2 regions of the Massilia sp. CFBP9026 genome follow, and region 2 is predicted to be linked to the other one. Evidence: predicted binding sites of a transcription regulator. Region 2 holds the regulator's gene; the other holds the start of a gene.
What was found. The regulator FliA, encoded in region 2, starts transcription of late flagellar genes. The targets are predictions, from matches to a motif close to CTAAAGTTTNNNNNNNNNNNGCCGNTA.
Positions count from the first base shown of each region.

Region 1: SOM28_RS22805 (flagellar protein FliT) is a predicted target of FliA. The motif match lies at 6,271-6,297, and genes of this name have one in related genera.

Region 1 covers NZ_JAXCWH010000011.1:56,312-65,167, forward strand. Annotated here, with positions in the region: gene SOM28_RS22765 (AAA family ATPase) at 1-651, shown strand, start outside; gene SOM28_RS22770 (general secretion pathway protein GspB) at 653-1,342, shown strand; gene mobB (molybdopterin-guanine dinucleotide biosynthesis protein B) at 1,329-1,913, shown strand; gene SOM28_RS22780 (YjfB family protein) at 1,937-2,128, shown strand; gene SOM28_RS22785 (DUF883 family protein) at 2,244-2,528, opposite strand; gene SOM28_RS22790 (RNA-binding S4 domain-containing protein) at 2,672-2,884, opposite strand; gene fumC (class II fumarate hydratase) at 3,001-4,395, opposite strand; gene SOM28_RS22800 (FimV/HubP-related protein) at 4,484-5,578, shown strand; gene SOM28_RS22805 (flagellar protein FliT) at 5,937-6,218, opposite strand; gene SOM28_RS22810 (class I SAM-dependent methyltransferase) at 6,358-7,008, shown strand; gene SOM28_RS22815 (CsbD family protein) at 7,081-7,257, shown strand; gene SOM28_RS22820 (YybH family protein) at 7,310-7,873, opposite strand; gene SOM28_RS22825 (AI-2E family transporter) at 7,980-8,856, opposite strand, start outside.
Region 2 covers NZ_JAXCWH010000003.1:389,832-398,687, reverse strand. Annotated here, with positions in the region: gene SOM28_RS10150 (sensor histidine kinase) at 1-592, opposite strand, end outside; gene SOM28_RS10145 (ATPase domain-containing protein) at 589-2,148, opposite strand; gene SOM28_RS10140 (M35 family metalloendopeptidase) at 2,380-3,429, shown strand; gene SOM28_RS10135 (hypothetical protein) at 3,619-4,122, opposite strand; gene motD (flagellar motor protein MotD) at 4,220-4,975, opposite strand; gene SOM28_RS10125 (flagellar motor protein) at 4,991-5,734, opposite strand; gene SOM28_RS10120 (RNA polymerase sigma factor FliA) at 5,716-6,444, opposite strand; gene SOM28_RS10115 (MinD/ParA family ATP-binding protein) at 6,491-7,312, opposite strand; gene flhF (flagellar biosynthesis GTPase FlhF) at 7,305-8,693, opposite strand.

The DNA of each region.
Region 1 (8,856 bases), on a different contig from region 2:
CCTGTGTCGATCAAGGCGGCGCCCGTGGCCGGCGCCGATTTCGCGGCCGGCAAGAGCGAGAACGATGCGTTGCGCGCGCTGGCCGCCCTGTGGGGGCCGTCGTTCGCCGGCATTGCCGGCGCCAGCCCGAAGGCGATCTGCGATGCGGCCCAGCGCGCCAACCTGCGCTGCCACGGGGGGCGGGGCGGCCTGTACGAGCTGCGCCTGCTGGATCGGCCGGCCGTGGTCACCCTGCACGACGGCCCGCGCACCGGGTATGCGGTGCTGGCCGGAATGGACGAGGGCAGCGTGCTGCTGGCCGTGGACGGGCGCCGCGAGCGGGTCGCCATTCCCGCCTTCGTCGCGCGCTTCGGCGGCGAGTTCACGACCTTCTGGCGCATGCCGGGGGCGTTCCGCGACGTCGTGGGGCAGGGCGACCGTGGTCCCGACGTCGACTGGATCGCCCAGCGCCTGGCCGGCCTGAACAAGGCGACCGCGCCGGCGCTCGACCAGCCCCTGGATGCGCGCACCCAGGAATGGTTGCGCACCTTCCAGGCGGCCCAGGACCTGAAGGCGGACGGCGTGGCCGGACCGCGCACTTATATGCGTCTCAACCAGCTGTCCGGCGTGGTCGAGCCGCGCCTGATGGCCAGTCCGGCGGCGGGAAACTGATATGTCGTACATCCTCGAAGCACTCAAGAAGGCCCAGGCCGAACGCCAGCTGGGCAACGCCCCCACCATCCATGCGCCGCCGCCCATGTATGCGGCGCCGGACCGCGACCAGGGCGGGAACCGGCGCAATCTCGTGATCGGCCTCGGCCTGGGCGTGCTGGTGGCGGCGGGCGCCTTGCTGTGGGTGCGCCATGGGGGCGAACAGCCGGTGCGGCTGGCGACGGCGCCGGTGTCTACGCCTGCGCCCGCACCTGCTCCCGCGCCCACGGCGGTTGCTGTGCCGCCTGTCGCACCAGCGCCGGTGCCGGTCCCAGCACCAACACCGGCACCGGCACCCGCACCGCGCGAAGCCGCCCCAGGGGCCACGAAGCCGGCTCCGTCCCCGGCGAAGGTAGCCGAGCCGGCGCCGCCGCCAGTGCGCGTGGCCGAAGCGCCGGTATCCGTAACGCCTGCCGGCGAGGACAACCTGCGCACACTGCAGCAATTGCCCGAGGCGGTCAGGCGCGAGATCCCGCAAGTGAGCTTTGGCGGCTACATCTATTCGCCGACGCCGGGCGAGAGCTTGCTGCTGGTGGACAAGATGCTGCGCCGCGAAGGCGAGGAAGTCGCGCCCGGCCTGGTGCTCGAGCGCCTGATGCCGAAGGCGGCGGTGATGAACTACCGGGGAACCCGCTACCGTGTCGCGTACTGACGTGCCGGATACGGCGCAAGGGCAGGGCCCCGGTCCGGTCCTGGGCGTGGTGGGCTGGTCGGGCAGCGGCAAGACCACCTTGCTGGAAGGGCTGGTCGCGCGCCTGGCGCAGGATGGCTTGCGGGTCAATATCGTCAAGCACAGCCACCATGACATCGAACTCGAGCCGCCGCGCAAGGACAGCGCGCGCCTGCGCCTGGCCGGAGCGGCCGAGGTGATGATCGCCTCGCCCTTTCGCATTGCCATCATGCGCGAGCTGCGCGCAGCGCCGGAGCCAGCACTGGACGAGCTGCTGGCGCGGCTGTCGCCGGCCGACCTGACCCTGGTCGAAGGCTATAAATGGGAATCCCTGCCCAAGCTCGAGGTGCACCGCCCGAGCCTGGGCAAGCCGCCGCTGTTCCGGGACGATGTCACGATCCTGGCCGTGGTCTCGGACGTGGCGCGGCCGCTTGACGCGCACGCCGGCCTGGCCTGGCTCGACTTGAACGACCTGGGGCGGGTGGTCGATTGGGTTTGCGGATGGTTAAAGACGAGGCCTCAAGTTTCGGTCGATGGGGCCGTTAAAGACTGACAAGTCTTTTTCTGGAGAGGTGTATGGACGTCACGAACATTGCCAAGCTTGCAACCAGCATGGCCGAAACCGGTATCCGTCAGGAAGTGGGCGTTACGATGCTCAAGAAATCCATGGACATCCAGGCGGTGTCGGCCGCCCAGCTGCTCGACGCGCTGCCGCAACCGCAAAACCTGCCGCCACACCTGGGCAATACGATCAACACCAAAGCCTGAGTCCAGGGCTGGCATCCGGCGCGAACTTAAGCACGAAAGCCGGATCGAAGATCACATGGGATTGCGTCTTGCCCGTTGAAACCCGGCTTGCATGCCGGGTTTTTGCTTTCGTCATTCAGTGGAAGGCGCGCAGGATACGGTCTTCGCCGGACCTGTCCTGGTAGCGGTCGTTGGCGGCGCGGGTGGCGGCCATCATGCGCTCCAGTTGCGCATCCTCGAAGCGCGACAGTTCTTCATTCGCCGCTTCCAGGGCGAGCGACAGCTTGGCGCGCGCATTCTGGTACAGCGCGCTGGAATAGTGATCGGTATTCTTGAGCAGTTCTTCCGCGTTTTCGATCACGAGGCGCAGGTCGCCGATCAATTGCTCCTGCGATTGTGCATGGTGTTCCGGGGTTTCCATCGCCTTCACCTCTAAGCCGTATGAGTGACGTCTTAAAATATAAACAAGGAAGCCCCGCTCTGTTTGTTAGCGCGCAAACATAAGAACGCCGTTCTGGCGCTCCATTTCTTCGCACTAGAAGCCCGGTTGCGGGCTCCAACAGCTTACTGCACGGTGATGCGCACGTCGCCGACCGAGACGGTCTGGCCAGTGCGGATCTTCGCCGTCTTGCGCAGCTCCTGTTTACCATCGACCGACACCACGCCGCTGGCGACCATGTTCTTGCCGGCGCCGCCGCTGTCGACCAGGCCGACCAGCTTCAGCAGCTGATTGACCTCGACGAATTCTGATGTCAAATCGAAAACTATTTTTTGCATTCTATCCTCGGGTTGGTGAAGGCGGCGTACGATTGATGAGGCCGCTAAGTATGTGCGCACGCGAAGCGCATGCGCGTGGGTTGGCGGCTGCGCCAACCCTGCGCGCCCTCGTCGGATTACGCTGGATCCGGACGCGTCATGTCGATCGGCACGATCCATTGGTCGAACTGCTGTTCGTCGACGAAGCCGCTCTGCAGGGCGGCCTGGCGCAAGGTCAGGCCGTCCGTCGATGCCTTCTTGGCGATCTGCGCGGCGCGATCATACCCGATGTGCGGCGCCAGTGCAGTCACCAGCATCAGCGATTTCTCCATCAGCTCGCCGATCCGGGCGCGATTCGGCTCGATACCCTGTGCGCAATGCTCGTCGAAGGAGCGCATGCCGTCGGCCAGCAGGCGCGCGCTTTGCAGGAAGTTGTGCACGATCATGGGCTTGAACACATTGAGCTCGAAATTGCCCTGGGAGCCGCCGACCGTGATGGCGACGTCGTTGCCGAACACCTGGCAGCACAGCATGGTGAGGGCCTCGCACTGGGTCGGATTGACCTTGCCCGGCATGATCGAGCTGCCCGGCTCGTTCTCGGGGATGGTGATCTCGCCCAGGCCCGAGCGGGGGCCGGACGCCATCCAGCGCACGTCGTTGGCGATCTTCATGAGGGCCGTGGCCAGGGTCTTGAAGGCGCCGTGGGCGGCGACCATGGCGTCGTGGGCGGCCAGGGCCATGAACTTGTTCGGCGCGGTCTTGAACGACAGGCCGGTGCGCGAGCCGAGCTCGGCCGCGATGCGGGGGGCGAATTCGGGGTGGGCATTCAGGCCGGTGCCCACGGCGGTGCCGCCGGCGGCCAGCAGCAGCAGGCCGGGCAGGGCGGACTTGAGCTGCTGCTCGGAATACTCGAGCTGGGCCACGTAGCCGGAGAACTCCTGGCCCAGGGTCAGCGGCGTCGCATCTTGCAGGTGGGTGCGGCCGATCTTGACGATCGGCTCGAAGTCGCGCGACTTGCGCAGCAGGGTGCCGCGCAGCTGGGCCAGCGCCGGCAATACTTCCTTGGCCAGGGCCCAGGCAGCGGCCACGTGCATGGCGGTCGGGAAGATGTCGTTCGACGACTGGCCCATATTGACGTGGTCGTTCGGGTGCAGCATGCGGCCTTCGCCGCGCTCGCCGCCCAGCAGCTCGGAGCCGCGGTTGGCCAGCACCTCGTTCATGTTCATATTGCTCTGCGTGCCCGAGCCGGTCTGCCACACGGCGAGCGGGAATTCGGCCGGATGGCGGCCGTCGAGCACTTCGTCCGCAGCCCGGATGATGGCGTCGGCCTTGTCGCTGGAAAGCTTGCCGAGCGAGCGGTTGACCGCCGCCGCCGCGCGCTTGACCTGGGCCAGCGCCGCGACCAGCTCGGGCGCCATGCGCTCGGTGGAGATGTGGAAGTGGTGGAGCGAGCGCTGGGTCTGCGCCCCCCATAGACGATCGGCGGGCACGTCGATCGGGCCAAAGCTGTCCTTCTCAATCCTGTTTTCCATAGACATTCCTGTTATGCAAGGGGCTGGGATTAAAGAGTTTATCGCAATGTCCGTTAATCATGCTTGGGCTTCACTCTCGGTATTCCTTATGGCTAGCCGCCTCCCCCTGATCATCACATGCGCGCTGCTGTCCGGCGCCGCCGGCGCGGCCGAACTGGGCGATGCGCAGGTGCGTTCCTATATCGGCCAGCAGCTCGCGGCCGACATCGAACTGACCATGCTCGACGCCCCGGCGACCCCGGTCCAGGTGCGCCTGGCCGACCCGAACGTCTACCGTGGCGCCAATATCGGCATGCCGCACGTGCTGTCGACACTCAATATGACTGTGACGCAGCGTAACGGCCGTCAGTTCCTGCACGTGACCTCGCTGGCGCCGGTTGAATCAAGCCGCCTGCATTTGTTCCTGGAATTGGCCGATGGCGGCCAGCGCGGCGTTCGCCTGGTGACCTTGTCGATGGCGCCGAATCCGAACCCGCCGCCACCGCCGGCGCCAGTCAGGATCGCGGCGCCGGTCGTGGCCGACACACCTGCGCCCGCGCCCGTCGTGGCCAAGCCGCCGCCACGCCCGCGTCCGCCGCCACCGCCCAAGCCGGTCGTTGCGAAGATCGCACCGAAGCCGACGCAGGAGCCCAAACCCGAATCCAAACCGGAACCGAAACAGGAAGCCAAGCCGGCACCTGCAGCCGAGCCGAAGCCGGCCCCCAAGGCGCTGCCCCTGCCACTGGCCGCCCCGGCCGCCTGCGCGCCCGCGCCCGATGTCGACCGTTCAACCGTGTGCGCCGCGCTGGACTACAAGAATGCGCAGTTGCGCGAACAGATCGGCCAGTTGGAAGACAAGGTAAAAGTATTGCAGGTCGCGCTAGGCGCCAGTCCGGCCGCCGTCAGCAAGCCGCGGCCGGCCGACCCGAACAAGCCCCATCCGGCACGGCGGCGTCCGGCGCCCGAACCGGAGGCGTCGACGCCCTGGGGCTGGATCGCCGGCGGCGTCGGCGCCGTGCTGGCGCTGGCCGGCGCTGCGATCCTGATGGTGCGTCGTCGCAAGCGGGGAGGGGGGATCCAGCCCATGCCCGGAGTGCCCTTGATGGCCCGCCTGCGCCAGCGTTTCGGGCGCAAGAAAGCGAGCCAGGAACCGGTCGAGCCGAAGCTGGACGACGCTGAACAGGAAATGTCTACACAAGTTTGATTTTGCGTTATACTGGATTTGTGATCGACGAGGTCACAGACGGCACAGGGTCTGCGCAGCCACCACCGATAGCGTGGCGCGACAACAGACGACCGTTGATGAAACGCCTGTGATCGGAAGCAGTCCACTTGCCTGCAGTGGCAATGGACGCCGGGAGCAACCGGCAAGAGGCGACGCCAGCAGATAGCTGGGGTTCGTCCTCCACCCGATTCGCGGTCGAGCTTCTGGCTCGATGGCAGCCAAGGCGCCCGATGGGCGCTTTTTCTTTGGCGCTTCGACCGCCCCACGCGCCACTGTTACTTATTCCGGCAACAAAAAAAGGCACCCGCAGGTGCCTTGGTTCAGGATTCGCCAGGAATCAGTGCGCTTGCAGCGCGCGCTCCAGCTGGCCATCGTATGGCTCGGTCACGTCGCGGATCGCGCGGTCGTTGGCCATCAGCTGCTTGAGCAGGTCGATCTTGCGCAGGCGCTGGGCGCCTTCCAGGGCCGGCATGCCGGCGGTGGCGCTGCGCGCTTCGACCTTGGCTTCCACGTTCAGGTTGGCAAACTCGTTCCAGTCTCCGGCTTTGGCGGCATCCGACATCTGACGGGTCAGGCCAGCCAGGTTTTCGTACATCGCGAGGACTTCGTTTGCGTTCATGTTGCCACCAAAACAATGAAACTCCGGCCGGATTGCCGGTTGTCTGGTTCTTTTACGGCAGCGATTTTGGGAACTTTAGGGTTTTTTTGAATTTTTTTTGAATTTTTTTTCTGGGGCCGCCAGCTGGCATACTGTCGTCATGGATCATGAGAACAATCACGACAAGCCGCAAGACGCGCACGACGACATCGCCCGCCGCACGCTCGCGCATTACGAGCACAATGCCGATTCCTTTTTCGCCGGCACGATCGACCACGACGTCAGCCAGAACATCGCCGCACTGCTGGACGCGATCGCGGTCCCGGCGCCCTACACCATCCTCGACCTGGGCTGCGGACCGGGGCGCGACCTCAAGACCTTCAGCGCGCTCGGCCATCGCGCCATCGGCGTCGACGGCAGCGAACGCTTCGTGGCCATGGCGCGCGATTACAGCGGCTGCGAGGTGTGGCACCAGGATTTCCTGCACCTTGATCTGCCTCAAGCGACCTTTGACGGCATCTTTGCCAATGCCGTGCTGTTCCATGTGCCCAGCGCCGCCTTGCCGCAGGTGTTGACACATCTGCACGCCGCACTGAAGCCGGGAGGGGTGCTGTTCAGTTCGAATCCGCGCGGGGATAACCAGGAAGGCTGGAACGGCGCGCGCTATGGCAGTTATTACGACTACGCCACTTGGGAGCGCTACCTGCTTGCAGCTGGCTTTACCGCCCTGCATCACTACTACCGTCCGCCTGGTTTGCCACGCGAACAGCAACCGTGGCTGGCCAGCGTTTGGCGTAAGCCTGTTTGTTAAGCGTCGAACAGAACCGCCTGGAAGTTACCCTTATTCTCAAGGCTCATCCACGTAACAGGCAAGGAGATTGCAATGAACAAGGATCAAGTCAAAGGCAAGGCGAAGGAAATCGGCGGCAAGGTGCAGCAGAAGGTCGGCGAAGCTGTCGGCAGCCGCCAGCAGCAGAGCGAAGGCCTGTCGAACCAGGCCGAGGGCAAGGCTCAGAAGAAGGTCGGCGACGTGAAGGAAATCGCCAAAGGCAATCGTTGATCCAGCCTGTCTTCCGGAACGGCCCGGTCGTGAACGCGACCGGGCCGTTCTGCTATTTGGCCGCTGTCTTGAAATAGGACTGGATACTGTCCGCCGCGACTATCTTGGTGGAGTTGTGTTCGCGGATGATGCGCCAGCCATCGGCATGGCAGCGCCAGGTCAAGGTCATCAGCGTGCGGATCGGACGCGTCGCGCCGTCGGCCGGTTCGATCAGGGCGACGAATTCGAGCGTCGAGACGGCCAGGTTGCCGCCATACACCGCCGTCGGTTCGATGCTGATCGCGTGGCGCGCGCTGCGCAGCCCGCTGAAGATCGGCGCCCAGATGGCGCCATAGGCATCGGGATCGCGCACCGGGCGCGGATTGGGCGAGAAATCGTCATAGTAGAGGCGGTCGCGGGCGTCGGACCATTCGTAGTCGCCGGCGAACTTCTCGCGGAACACCAGCGGGCCGTCGCCTGGCTTTCTTTCCCATCCCACCATGACGACGTCGCGGGCGCGCCGCTCGGCGCTGCCCGGGCCGCTGGTAGGACACTGGCCAGCGACTGACTGAGTTTGTGCATGCGCCGCATGTACGCTGGCAAGGACCAGCACGACAATGATGGCGTGGCGTCTCATCTTCGTTCCTTTCGCGTCGTGGAAGCAGGCTTCCATCATGACGCCGGTCAGAACGCACACGTAGACCTGAAACTCCGAAAGATGTGCCTGATCGCCCGGCGCCGGCTCAATCGGGCACCGCTCCCTTCGCCGGTCTGTCCCCCAGCACATCTTCTATATAAAGCATCTTGACCAGCACCGACAGCACGGCCGCCAGCGGCGTCGCCAGCGCCACGCCGGCGAAGCCGAACAGGGTGCCGAAGATCAGCTGCATCACGATCACCAGCGCGGGCGGCAGATCGATCGCCTTGGCTTCGATCATCGGCTGCAGCACATAACCTTCGAGCATATTGATCGCCGCGAACAGCAGCAGCGCATACATCGCCATTTCCGGACTGATCGACAGCGCCAGCAGCACCGCCGGGATGCCTGCCATGATCGGGCCGAGGTAGGGGATGAAGTCCATCAGGCCGGCGATGATGCCCAGGATCAGCGCCAGCGGCACGCCCAGCAGGGAAAGGCCGATCGCGGTGGTAGTGCCGACGATCAGCATCGACAGCGCCTTGCCGAGCAGCCAGCTGGCCAGCGAATCGCCCATCTCGTCGATGACTTCGCGCGCGCGGCCGCGCTTGTGTTGCGGGATCAGGCGGATGAAGCCGCCGGTGTAGACGCCAGGCGTGGCGGCAAAATAAATGCCGACGAAAATGATGATGACGACGTTGCCTAGCGCGCCCAGCACGCCCGTGAAGAACAGGCCGGCATTCGGCACCATCGAACTCATCTGTTTGACGATGTCTTCCGGTGGCGGCAGTTCGTCCACAACGCGCTTGAGCAGGGGATGCTGTGCGACTTCGCCCTGCAGGCGCTCGATCGCGGCCGGGATTTCCTTCGCCAGCTGGGTCGACTGCTCGGAAATCTGCGGCGCCATGGCCCAGCCGCCCAGGCCGACGATGGCGCCGAGTAGCAGCACGACGATGCCGAGCGCGAGCTTGCGTCGCATGTGA
Region 2 (8,856 bases):
GGGTGCGCATTTCGTGCGAAACGGTGGCCAGGAACAGGTCGCGTGTCTGGCTGACGCGCTGGAGCTCGTCGATCGTGTCGCGTTGGCGATCGAGCGAATCGGCCAGCGTGCGCAGCAGTGCGCGGAAGGTGGCCAGGCGTCCCGCAGCCAGCGGCGCCTCCAGCCGCACTTCGTTCCACAATGCCTGGCCAGGCAGCTTCAATAGCCTGGCCAGTCGTTCGCATGCCATGGGAGAACTGAAATCGCTCCAGCGCCAGCCGAATACCACCGCACCGTAGCGCTGTCCCGCGCGGGTCAATGGCAGGCCGCAGACGCGCATGCCGTGAAACTCTTCCTCGGCATAGTCGACCGGGCCGTTCAGCGCCGCGACAATCCGCTGCTCGACGGCTGAACCCGGCCCATCCTCGTTCCACAGGCACGATGTACCCAGCAGGCGTGCCGTTTGCGAGCCCAGCATCGGTCCGATCTGGCGCCCTCCCCCAATGTCGTAGGCCGACACCACCATGCCGCTAGCCTGGCAGAACTGCAGCAACGGTGCCTGCCATTCGCTCCAGTCGAGCTGTTTCGAGAAGGATTGGGCGATGCGAATCACGTCGGATCTTCGACCGCCTGCGCCACCGATGACGGTAGCGCCTCGCCTTGGGCGACGGCGACCTCGATGGCGGGACTGTGGCGTGTAGGCGAGCGTGACAACAGGCTGGAATAGGCAGAAAACGGCAGTTGCGGGACCGCATTGGCATTGTGGGCATCCGACGCGTCATCTTCGAGCAGTGCCACCCCGCCGGTTGCGATGATGTATTCGCGGGTAACTTGCTGGATGCGGCTGCCGCGCACCTTCGGAATCGCGATCGCACGGCGCAATACCGTCGAGATCTCGACGTAGCTCAGCAGGATGATATTGTCGACCAGGTGCGATCCCTTGAGTTCTTCGCTGATCTGCGACACCCCCAGCAATTCCGGACTCTCATAGTTGAAGAACACCGTAGCCAGCCGGTTCTTGAAATAGGTTGCCACCGCATACAGGAAATCGGCCACCTCATGGCGGCTGGCCAGCTCGTACACGGCGACCGAGTCGAACACGATGCAGTCGATGCCTTCGCGCTCGACCAGGCTGGTGACGTAGTCGAAGTGCACGTCCAGCTCCAGTTCGAGCGGCGATTCGTATAGCAGGAACAATTCACCGCGGTCGATCATGCCCTGCAGGTCGAAGCCGAGCGATGCGGCATTGCGGATCAGTTGGCGTGGATGTTCGTCGAGCGTGACCAGCAGGGTCTTGCGGCCGGCCTGGGCTGCCGCGGTCAGGAACTGCACCGACAGCACGGTCTTGCCGGTTCCCGAAATCCCGCTCACCATGGTCACCGAGCCTTCGTACAGGCCGCCGTCCATCAGGACGTCGATGGCGGGAGCGCCGGTCGAGATGCGCTGGTTCGAGGTCGGCTGGTCGTCGAGCAGCTTGGGGCGCGACTGTGCGCGACGATATACATGCACGCCCTGATGCGCCTCGATGCGCATGGTGTGGCTGCCACCGATGAAATCCTGGCCGCGCGACTTGGCGACCGTCAGGCGGCGCTCGACCCGCCGCTTGTGCTCCTCGCGGCGCAGTTCGATGATGGTGTCGAACACGAAGCGTTCATGCGCCGGCGTTGCCAGCGACTCGTCGCGTTCGGCCGTGACCATGGTGGTCACGCCGAGCCGGTTGAGGCCTTCGATCAGGACATGGACGTCTTCGCGGAATGGTAGGTCATGCACCTCGGCATACAGGCGCATCGGTGTCAGGCCATCAATCAGCAGGCGCTTGGCGCCCATCCCGCGCAGCGCATCGGCGAACACGCCGTCGCCGTTGCGGAACTCGGACAGCAGCACGGCGGGGCTGGTCTGGATGATCTTGATCTTTCCGGCATCGATCTGCTTTTGCAGATCCCAGTCGAAGCCTGCCGCATCACGCAGCAGCTTCTCCGAATCGAGTTCGAACGACACGATCACGCCGGGCTCGTCATACTGCTCGGCGCCCGCATGGATGAAACCTAGGCCGAGCGTCGTCTTGCCCGAGCCTGGCGGGCCTTCGACGATCAGGTTGTTATGACGCGGAATGCCGCCAAGAAGGATTTCATCGAGTCCTGCGATACCGGTTCTGATCAGCGTGCCCACATTGATACCTTCGCTAAAATGTTGTTGCTGAGTTAAATCAAAGAGACAGTCTAGCAGTTGCCGCGCGTGTCCGTTGACATGCGTTCGAGAACGATCGCAGGGGCCGGTACGCCGCTCGTCTTTCTCATGAATGGTGCGCAAGCGCTTCGATGTGCAGCCTTGTAGTAGCGCAATGTCCGTAACAAATATCAGAGGGAAAGTGCTTGATGTATATCTCTTAGGGAAACCATCATGCCGCTATCACCCCAGCTGCTACAGATTGCCACTGCGGTACTCGGCTGTGCCATCTCGGCCAGCGCCGCAGCCAACGTCGAGGTTGCCGTAACCCCACTGCAACCGACGGTCGACCGCGGCGACGATGTGCTCGTGCGTGTCGTCATGACCAACACATCGGCCACGGCGCAGCACCTGCTGCGCTGGCGCACGCCGCTCGACGGGGTCGAATCCCCCCTGTTCGAGGTGCGGCGCGACGGCCAGCCGGTGCGCTACCTCGGCCGGCAGATCAAGCGCGCGGCGCCCGGCCCGTCGGACTACGTGCGCCTGGAGCCCGGCGCCTCGCTCAGCAAGACGGTGGAGCTGTCGCGGCTGTACGAGATGAGCGTGACCGGCAGCTACACGATCCGCTACCACAGCGCGGCCATGCCGGCGCCGGGCGCCGGTGTCCAGGCGGTGGTCGGCGAGCTGGTCTCGAAACCGGTCAGCATCTGGGTCGACGGTCGCCTGCCGCGCGGCGCCAAGCCGGCCGGCATGGCGCCGGAACCGGGCGCCGCCGGCCTGAGCTACGCCAACTGCTCGAACGCCCAGCAGGAGCAGTTGGTGACGGCGATGGATGCGGGACGGGCGATGACGGGCGACAGCCATGCCTATCTCACCTCGGGCAAGCAGTATGGCGAGCGCTACACCACGTGGTTCGGCGCGCTCGACGCCGCGCGCGGCGCCAAGGTCACCAGCAATTTCACGGCCATCAAGGATGCGTTCGAGAACAAGCCAGTCAAGATCGATTGCGATTGCGACGAGCCGTATTTCGCCTATGTGTATCCGGCGCGGCCGTACACCGTGTGGGTGTGCAGGGCGTTCTGGGCCGCCGCCGTGACCGGCACCGATTCGCGCGGCGGCACCCTGCTGCATGAGCTCAGCCATTTCAACGTGGTGGCGGCGACCGACGACCACGTGTACGGCCAGGCCGGCGCCGCCGAGCTGGCGCGCGAGGCGCCGGAGCGGGCGATCAATAACGCCGATTCACATGAGTATTTTGGGGAGAATACGCCGGTACAGCAGTGAGGGTCGGGCGTCGGAAGATTGCTGGCGCTGGCAATGGCCAACAACACCAGCACGTCGTTCCCGCGCAGGCGGGAACCTAAGTTATTAGCGCTGCGTTAGCGCATGCAAAATTAGGTTCCCGCCTGCGCGGGAACGACGTTTTTAGGCTAACAATAGAACAGTGTCGCGATCGGCCGACGCGGTCACCGTTCAACGCTGCGTAAACGAAAACTTCACCGGAATCGCCGGACTGCTCTTGATACTGGCCGCATCGAGCTTGCCCAGGCTACTCAGCCACGGCCCCGCATAGCGGATCTCGTAGCTGTGCTGCCCCGGCTTGAAGGCATAGGCTTCGGTAATGTCGATCGTGTTCAGGTGCGTGGTCTGAGGCTTGACCTCGAGGTAGTCGGCCGGGCCGGGCGCGGCGCGCTTGACCATGCGGCCCGTATAGGCCACTTCTTCTCCGGGCGTGCGCAGGTTGAAGCGCGGGGCGGACAGATCGTCGCCCAGGGCGATCTCGCGCGGGATCCATACCGACTGGTCGCCGCGGTTCTCGATCAGCACCCGCACCTTGACCGACTTGGCGCCGGTCTCGACTTCAAGCCGGTGATGCACGTTCACCTTGGCCTCCACGGCCTTGACCGCGCCGGCCAGGCCGCCCAGCGCCAGCAACGTCGCCAGCACAGCTGCCGGCATGCTTCGTTTGACATGCATCTTGCCTCCTTCCGGGACGGGGCCACCTCGGTTTACCAACGCGCCGCCGCAAACGCGGCAATCGCCTTTCGATTATGACACGAGTTGGAGTGACAGTTCAGGGCAGTATGTTACCGCCTGTTTCAGGCAGCGCCGCCAGGATGGTCACCGCCACCCGCCGGTTGCGGGTTTGCCCGGCGATGTCCGTGTTCGGCGCCACCGGCCGCGTGTCGGCAAACCCGATCGCCGACAGGCGCGCGGGCGGCAGGCCGTTGTCGATGAACAGCCGCACCACGCTCGATGCGCGCGCGGTCGACAGTTCCCAGTTCGATGGATACACGGGGCTGGCGATCGGCACGTCGTCGGTATGGCCCTCGACCTCGATGCGGTGGGTATCGTCCTTCAAGAGGCCCGCCACGGCGCCCAGCACTTCGCGCGCTTCAGGGTCGAGCAAGGCCTGGCCCTGCTCGAACAGCACGCTGGCATTGATCTCCACGCTGATGCCGCGCGCATTCTGGGTCACCCGCACCTGGCCCGACTTCACCAGAGGCAGCAGGGTCGCCGACAGCTCGCGCGCCATCACGCCCATGCGCTCCTGCTCGCGGCGGGCGGCCTCGTTGCGCTTGCGGTTGATGATGTGCGACAGCGGCAGCACCGGCTCGACATTGGTATTGACCTGGGTCGCCGCGCCGCGTCCACCAAAGGCGTCGCCCAGCGCGTCCGACAGCACCTGGTACTTGCCCTCGTTGACGATGGAGATCGCATACATCACCACGAAGAAGGCGAACAGCAAGGTGATCAGGTCGGCGTAGGAGATCAGCCAGCGCTCGTGGTGCTCTTGCGGGACGTCGTCGTCGTAGCGCTTGCGGGCCATGACCTGGTTCCCCGATCAGTGCCGCGCCAGCAGGCTGGCGACGCGTTCGTCGACCACGCGGCCATGGTCGCCGCTGGCGAGATCCGCGAAGACCTCGGCCAGGATCTCGTACTGCGAGACCCGGTCGTTGACGATCGCCTTGAGCTTGTTGCCGACCGGGTAGAAGAACAGGTTGGCCAGGCCGACGCCGTACACGGTCGAGACGAAAGCGACCGCGATGCCGGAACCCAGGCGCGCCGGGTCGGACAGGTTTTCCATCACGTGGATCAGGCCCAGCACGGCGCCCAGGATGCCGATCGTCGGCGCATAGCCGGCCGCCGACTCCCAGATGCGCGCCGCTTGCCGCTGGGCGAATTCATAGCCGTTGATCTCGTGTTCGAGCAGGCTGCGCAGCTTGTCCGGCGCGATGCCGTCCACCACCAGCCGCAGGCCCTTGGCCACGAAGGGGTCGGCCTTGGCCATGTACTGCTCGAGCGACAGCAGGCCGTCGCGGCGCGCCGTCTGGCTCCACAGGGTGATGTCGCGCGACAGCTTCTGGCGCCCGTTTTTGGGCGGCACGAATACCCAGCGCAGCATGCCGATGCCGCGCAGGAAGGTGCGCGTTTCGCTCTGCAGCAGTACGGCGCCGAAGGTGCCGACGACGACAATGGCGAAGGCGGCCGGCTGCATCAGCGATGCGAACCTGCCGCCGTCGAGCGTGTAGCCGAGGAAGATGCCGGCGATCGCCAGCACCAGGCCGATTACGCTGGCCCAGTCCATATATGCTCCCGCAAGGTGGTGCGCAGGCGCGCAACGGCCTGGGTGTGCAGCTGCGACACCCGCGATTCAGAGACGCCCATGACGGCGCCGATTTCCTTCAGGTTCAGCTCTTCTTCGTAGTACAGGCCCATCAACAGCTTTTCGCGCGGCGGCAGGTTGTCGATGGCCTCGATTACCGCGTGGCGGAAGTCGGTTTCCATCAGGCCGCGCAAGGGGTCGCTGTCATCCACCGCGTAACGGTCGAGGAAGTTGCCGTCGCCGTCGTCGTCATGGAAATCTTCGTAATAGAGCAGCTGGTGGCCGCCCGAGTCGGCCAGCATGTCCTGGTAATCCTCGAGCGAAAGCTTGAGCGACTTGGCCACTTCGGATTCGCTCGGCGGCCGGCCCAGGCGCTGCTGCAGCTCGTGCATCGCGCTCTCGACCTTGCGCATGTTCTGGCGCGTACTGCGCGGCATCCAGTCGCTGCTGCGCAGCTCGTCGAGCATGGCGCCGCGGATGCGCAGCACCGCATAGGTCTCGAACTGGGCGCCGTGGTTGTCTTCGTAGCGGTTGATGGCATCCAGCAGGCCGATCATGCCGGCTTGCACCAGGTCATCCACTTCCACCGAAGGCGGCAGCTTGGCCTTCATGTGGTGGGCAAGGCGCTTTACCAACGGCATATGCTCCGTCAGCAAAGAATTCTTGTCCGCTTTCCCTTTGACCGTGTACATGCTGGTGTAAGTCTTCTCTCTGCTTGTGCTCTATTGCCGATATCGATTACGAACCAAAGTGGGCTGCGCTCCCCTGCTTGCCGAACTGCGGCATGGCGTGCAGCGCGAACTTGCCTGCCAGCTGGCGAAACGCCACCGAAGCGCCGGCCAATGGGAAGGCGTCGACCACGGCCCGGCCCAGGCGCGCGGCCCGGTGCAAGTACTCGTCGGCCGGCACCGAGCCCATGAAACTGAGCTTGACGGCAAGGTAACGTGTTGCTGCTGCTGACATATTATCGTATACCACCTTGGCTTCTGCCTCTGTCGCACCGGTAACAAGGATCCCGAAAGGGCGCCGGCCCAGTTGCTGCGACAAGCGCTTGACCAGCGAATAGGCATTGGTGATCGACGCCGCGCTGGTGGATACCTGCACCACGATCTCGGATTCAACCATCGAGGCCACCGGGAAATCGCCGTCCGGGCCGAGTTCGGCGTCGACGATCACGATTCCCGATTGCAGCGCCAGCACGTCGAAGGTATTGCCCAGGCGACGAGCTTCGGCCGCCGTCTCGGGCGCGCCCATCGGCACCACCGAGAAGCCTTGCGGCGCCGGGCGGATCACCTGATTCAAGGCGCTTTCCTGGCGCGCCACCTGCAGCAGCGAGGCGCTGCGGTTCATGCCGAGCCGGCGTGCGACGCCGTATTCCACTTCGCAGGCGTCGACGATCAGCACGTCGTTGCCGGCCTGGGCCAGCGAGGCGCCCAGGTTGACCAGCATGGCGCCCTTGTCGTCTTCCGGCGTGGCCGACAGAAACGTGACCACGCGCGGACGCGGGCCCTGCAGCATGCGACGCAGGCCTTCGGCCTGGTCGAAATCGAAACTAGCCAAGGTTCACCTCGCGTGCGGCAGCGGATTGGGCGGCGGCCATCATCAGCGGCAGGTCGGCGTCTGCGGCCGCGTTGCCGCGGTTGCGGAAGGCGCGGTCGACCAGCATGGCGCGGTCGGCCACGTGCAGGTCTTCCGGCACGCGCTGGCCGTTCGAGATGTAGTGCAGGTTCAGCTTCTGGCGGATCACGACGTCGAGCACGCCGCCGATCGATGCGGCTTCGTCCATCTTGGTCATGATGGCGCCGTGCAGGCCGCTGCCCTGATAGGCGCGCACCACTTCGTTCAGCGTTTCGTTGGTCGAGGTCGAGTTCAGGCACAGCAGGCGCTTCACGTCGGCGCCCGAACCGGACAGCATGGCGACCTGCTCGGCCACCATGTGGTCGCGCTGCGACATGCCGATGGTGTCGATCAGCACGGTGTGCTTGTTGCGCAGTTCCTTCAGGGCGATGCGCAGGTCGGCTTCGTCCTTCACCGAGTGCACCATCACGCCCAGGATCTTGCCGTAGATGCGCAGTTGTTCGTGGCCGCCGATACGGTAGGCATCGGTGGTGATCAGGGCCAGCTTGTCCGGGCCGTGACGCATCACGCAGCGCGCGGCCAGCTTGGCGGTGGTGGTGGTCTTGCCGACGCCGGTCGGGCCGACCAGGGCGTAGACGCCGCCCTGCTCCAGCAGCGCGTCTTCGTTGCCGATGGTGGTCAGGTTACGGGTCAGCACGGACTTAACCCAGCGCATGGCTTCCGCGGCATCCTTGGTTGCCGGCATTTTTTCAATCAGGAAGCGCGCCAGGGTGGCCGAGAAACCGGCGGCCAGCATCTCGCGCAGCACGGTCGCCTTTTGCGGCTCGCGCTGGGCGGTGGCGTTCCACGACAGTTCGGCCAGCTGGGTTTCCATCAGGCCGCGCATGGCGCGGATCTCGCTCATCATGCCGTTCATTTCGGCGGCGGCCGATTCCTTGGCCTGGGAGATGGCGGCGCTCATCATCGAGGTCATGGCGCTCATGTCGATCGCCGGCTCCGCGGCCGGAGCGCGGCGCTCGGCGTAGGTCGGGGCTGGCTCGGCGTAGGCTGGTGCGATCGGTGCGGCTGGCGCGGCCGGGGCGGCGTCCTGCAGGCGGCGCGACAGGAAGGCTGGCGCTGGCGCCGGTGCGGCAGGCGCCACGTCGTCGAATTGCTGCAGCTGCAGGTTCGGCCGCGGCTGGGCCATTTCCGAATCGGCGGCCGGCGCGGCCAGCGAGGCCACGTCATCGTTGTCCAGCGCCAGGATCTCGACCTGGCCGTCGACTGGACGGTTGGAGAGGATGACGGCATCCGGCCCCAGCGCTTCGCGCACCTTGCGCAATGCATCTCGGGAAGTTGCTGCCGTAAATTTCTTAACCTTCATCTGGTTCTCCGCGCTTCAATCTGGTTCTGCATGACGGGCACGATGCCTGTCGATAGGAAGCATTATTGACGATGCCCTCAGGAAACCATCATGGGAAAAGGATGGGGAAAATGGTCTATTTCGACGGAATCAGTAAAACCGATACCTTTTGACGGAGTGACAA